Regions from separate parts of the Nocardioides sp. CCNWLW239 genome, predicted to be linked through region 2. Evidence: riboswitches for the same ligand, from Rfam matches in the RefSeq annotation. Region 2 holds a riboswitch; the other holds the start of a gene.
The links. A riboswitch is a leader RNA that binds a small molecule or an ion and turns the genes downstream of it on or off. The one in region 2 is predicted to bind S-adenosylmethionine.
Positions count from the first base shown of each region.

Region 1 (2,195 bases), on a different contig from region 2:
GGCGAAGGACCTCGACGCCGGGGAGAGCCGACAGGCCGGCCACGAGGCGCCCCCTCAGCGACGCCTCGTGGCGGTCCAGATCGGCGGGCTCGAGGCCGCCGAGAGTCGTACAGGCCGCGGCCAGCGCGGCGGCGCCGATGACGTTGGGCGAGCCTCCCTCGTGGCGGGCAGGTGCGGGCTGCCACGTGGACTCGACGAGCGCACGGCCACTCGGTTCGGACCCGGAGTGGTGGCTGGCGTCGTCGACCGCCCCTCCCCCGGCCAGATAGGGCGTGCCGACGTCGAGCCAGTCGCGGCGGCCGACCAGGGCACCCGCGCCGTACGGGGCATAGAGCTTGTGGCCGGAGAACGCGACGTAGTCCGCACCGGTCGCAGCCAGCGAGAAGTGGCGGTGGGCGAGCAGCTGGGCGCCGTCGACGAGGACGCGGGCGCCGTGGGCGTGGGCCAGGGTGACGATCTCGTCGATCGGCAGCGCTTCGCCGGTGACGTTGGAGGCGCCGGTGACGGCCACGAGCGCGAAGTCGCCTCGGGCCAGCTCGCTCGCGAGGGCGTCGATGGTGCCTGCAAGGGTGTCGCGTCCGGCGATGGCGGTGACGCCCGCCTCGACCCGGTGCCACGGGAGCAGGTTGGCGTGGTGCTCGATGTCGAGGACGAGCACCCGCCCGGGTACGCAGCCGGCCAGCAGGTTCACCGCGTCGGTGGTGTTGCGGGTGATGACGGTGACGTCGTCCTCGCGGGCGCCCACGTAGGCACCGATGGTCGCGCGGGACTCCTCGTAGAGGGCGGTCGACACCTGGGACAGGTAGCCGGCGCCGCGATGCACCGAGGCGTACCAGGGAAGGACCTCGGCCACCCGGTCGGCCACGCTCTGCAGGGCCGGCGCCGACGCGGCGACATCGAGGTTGGCGTACGTCGTGGTCGTGCCGTCCAGCAGCGGGACCTGCGTGTCGGAGCCGACGAGCGGAAGCAGGGACATGGGGGCACCCTTCGGGTCATGGCTCCCCCAGGGGTTGCCCGGTGGAGCACGCGCTTGCCCACGCCACCTCGGCGAGGGCCTGGTCGTCACCCGGAGCACCCCGCCGCGTAGGAGGGTTGCCCGCCAGCAAGCCGGGGCTTCGCGCTGGCAGTCGTGACCTTCGCCGAGGATCGTGCCGGACAACCCAGGCGTCCGCAAATCGCCCGTCTCACTCAACGGACGAGAGTCTCGTGATCCGAGACGCCCGGACCCCGTCAGTCGCCGCCGCGTCCGGGGCGACCCCGGTCGCCCCACCCGTCCCCGTTCTCATCGTCACCATCGCACGCACCGAAGAACTCGGCGATCGGGTCACAGTCCTTCTCGCCCTTGTCCTTCTTCTCCTCCGGCGGAGGAGCGATCAGGTTCTCCTCGTGGCCGGACTCGGGATCCTGGCCGTCGACGTAGACCGGTTCCGGAAAACTCTCGACCTCCTTGCCCTCCATGGCCTTCGCCATGATCGCGGCCCAGGTCTCGGTGGGATAGTCGGCACCGAAGTAGGACGGCATCCAGCCGCCGTCGAGCGGCCCCTCGCCGTTGCCGCGCGAGTAACGGACGGCGGTGGCGACCTGCGGGGTGAATCCGGCGAACCAGGACGAGCAGACGTGCTGCGACTCGCCGCAGGTGGCGGTGCCGGTCTTGCCGGCCACCGGATGACCGATGGTCTGGGCCTTCTTGCCCGAACCGCTCTGCACCACACCCTGCATCGCGTACGTCACGTCAGCGGCGATGTCCTCGGAGATCGCGTGCCGGGCGTTCTTGCGTCCGTTCCAGCTGTAGAGGACGTTGCCGGCCCGGTCGCGGACCTTCTTCACCACGTGCACGTCGTGGCGGTAGCCGCCGTTGGCGATCGTGGCGTAGGCGTTGGCCAAGTTGATCGGGCTGACGTTGGCGCGACCGAGCGCGATCCGGTCGTCGGTCTTGTGGTCGAAGTCGGTGGTGGTGCTCGGGATCCCGGGGAACTTCGGGTCCGCCTCCGCCGGGGCGATCCCCGCGGCGACCGCGGTGTCGTAGATCGCCTTGCGACCGGCCTGCGGACCACCCATCGACTCGGTCATGTCGATGAAGGCCGTGTTGACCGACTGTTCCATCGCCTTGAGCATCGTGATGTGCTGGCCGTAGTCCATGCCGTCGGCGATGCCGGCCTGCTCACCCTCGTTGACCACCTCGGAGCCGGAGTAGG
Region 1 is NZ_JBBBNW010000008.1:75,988-78,182, reverse strand. It holds gene WBG06_RS23890 (aminotransferase class V-fold PLP-dependent enzyme) at 1-976, opposite strand, end outside; SAM riboswitch class IV at 1,022-1,135, opposite strand; gene WBG06_RS23885 (transglycosylase domain-containing protein) at 1,231-2,195, opposite strand, start outside.
Region 1: another riboswitch for S-adenosylmethionine. It lies ahead of WBG06_RS23890 (aminotransferase class V-fold PLP-dependent enzyme); the one in region 2 lies ahead of thrC (threonine synthase).

Region 2 (2,195 bases):
GAGCTGGTCACGATCGACGGCTACACCGAGGACGACAAGGTCGCCATCGCCCGCGACTTCCTGCTGCCCCGGCAGCTCGAGCGCGCCGCGGTGACGCCTGCGGAGGTCACGGTCTCCGACGATGCCCTGCGTGAGCTGGCGGCGAACTACACCCGCGAGGCGGGCGTACGCCAGCTCGAGCGGCTCCTCGCCAAGGCGCTGCGCAAGGCGGCGACGAAGCTGGCCACCGGCACGGAGCACGTCGAGGTCGACCTGGACAACCTCAAGGACCTCGTCGGACGGCCCCGGTTCACGCCGGAGTCGGCGGAGCGTACGTCGGTCCCGGGGGTCGCCACCGGACTGGCCGTCACCGGGCTCGGTGGGGACGTGCTCTTCATCGAGGCGTCCGCGGCCGACGGGCAGACCGGGCTGAACATCACCGGTCAGCTCGGCGAGGTGATGAAGGAGTCTGCGCAGATCGCGCTCTCCTTCGTCCGCTCGCACGCGGCCGAGCTGGGGGTCGACCCGGCCGTGCTCGACCGCTCGCTGCATGTCCACGTGCCGGCGGGAGCGGTTCCCAAGGACGGTCCGTCGGCCGGGATCACCATGGTCACCGCGCTCACCTCGCTCGCGACCGGTCGCCCGGTGCGCAGCGAGGTCGGCATGACCGGCGAGGTCTCCCTCTCCGGCCGGGTCCTGCCCATCGGTGGCCTCAAGCAGAAGCTGCTCGCCGCCCAGCGGGCCGGCCTGACCGAGGTCTTCGTGCCACAGCGCAACGAGCCCGACCTGGACGAGGTGCCGGACGACGTGAAGCAGGCGCTGACGATCAACCTGGTCAGCGACGTACGCGATGTCGTACGTGGTGCTCTCGCCGGAACCGCGGGGGACAACGCTGAGAGGGGGGCCGCGCACGCCGCCTGAGGGGTAACACGTCGTTCATGGCACTATCCGGTCGTTTCTGACGACCGGATAGTGCCATGTAACAGCGTGTTACAGCTGTTTGTGGCACGCGGGGGAGCCCGTCTGTCCGGATCGTGGACCTCTGGTCCGCGGAGTGGGACCCGGGTGTGTGGGCTGGGCAATACCTGCCGTACGATCGCTACTGCTCATCGAGAGGGACTGAGGGAACGGCCCAGTGAAGTCCCGGCAACCGACCGCGAGCCTCCTCCCAAGCCTGGGCGGGTAGCGGAGCAGGTGCTAATTCCGGCCCGGCGCGAGAGACGTGATCGGGGAAGATGAGGAGGAGGTTTCTCATGAGCGCTGTGACATCGGAGCCCAACGGCACCACCACGGAGAAGAAGGGTCTGCGCGAGGGAGCGTTCGGGAACGCCTCGGCTCTGTCCTGCCGTGAGTGCGGACATCAGATCGAGCTCGGACCGCATTACGCCTGTCCGGAGTGTTTCGGGCCACTGGAGGTGGCCTATGACTTCCCGGCCGTGACCCGCGAGGAGATCGAGGCCGGACCCCGCAACATCTGGCGCTACAAGGCGCTGCTGCCGGTGCCGGACGACATCGAGCAGAGCCCCAACACCGAGCCCGGCTTCACCCGTCTGCTGGACGCCAAGAACCTCGCCAAGGAGCTCGGCATCGAGAAGCTCTGGGTGAAGGACGACTCGACCAACCCGACCAACTCCTTCAAGGACCGCGTCGTCGCCTGCGCGTTGAGCGCCGCCCGCGAGCTCGACGCCAAGGTCTTCGCCTGCCCCTCGACCGGCAACCTGGCCAACGCGGTGGCCGCCGCCGGCGCCCGCGCCGGGATCCCCACCGCGGTCTTCATCCCGAGCAACCTCGAGCAGCCCAAGCAGGTCAACTCGGCTGTCTTCACCGACAACCTGATCGCCGTCGACGGCAACTACGACGATGTCAACAAGCTCGCTCAGGAGATCGCCGCGGAGGAGGACGGCTGGGCGTTCGTGAATGTCAACGTACGTCCCTTCTACGCCGAGGGCTCCAAGACGCTCGGCTTCGAGATCGCCGAGCAGCTCGGCTGGCGCCTGCCCGACCAGATCGTCATCCCGGTGGCCAGCGGCTCCCAGCTGACCAAGGTCGACAAGGCCTTCAAGGAGCTGATCAAGCTCGGTCTGGTCGAGGAGAAGCCCTACCGGATCTTCGGTGCCCAGGCCACCGGCTGCAATCCGGTCGCGACCGCGTTCAAGGCCGGTGTCGACGCCATCCGCCCGGTCAAGCCCGACACCATCGCCAAGTCGCTGGCCATC
Region 2 is NZ_JBBBNW010000001.1:494,579-496,773, reverse strand. It holds gene lon (endopeptidase La) at 1-900, shown strand, start outside; SAM riboswitch class I at 1,083-1,221, shown strand; gene thrC (threonine synthase) at 1,233-2,195, shown strand, end outside.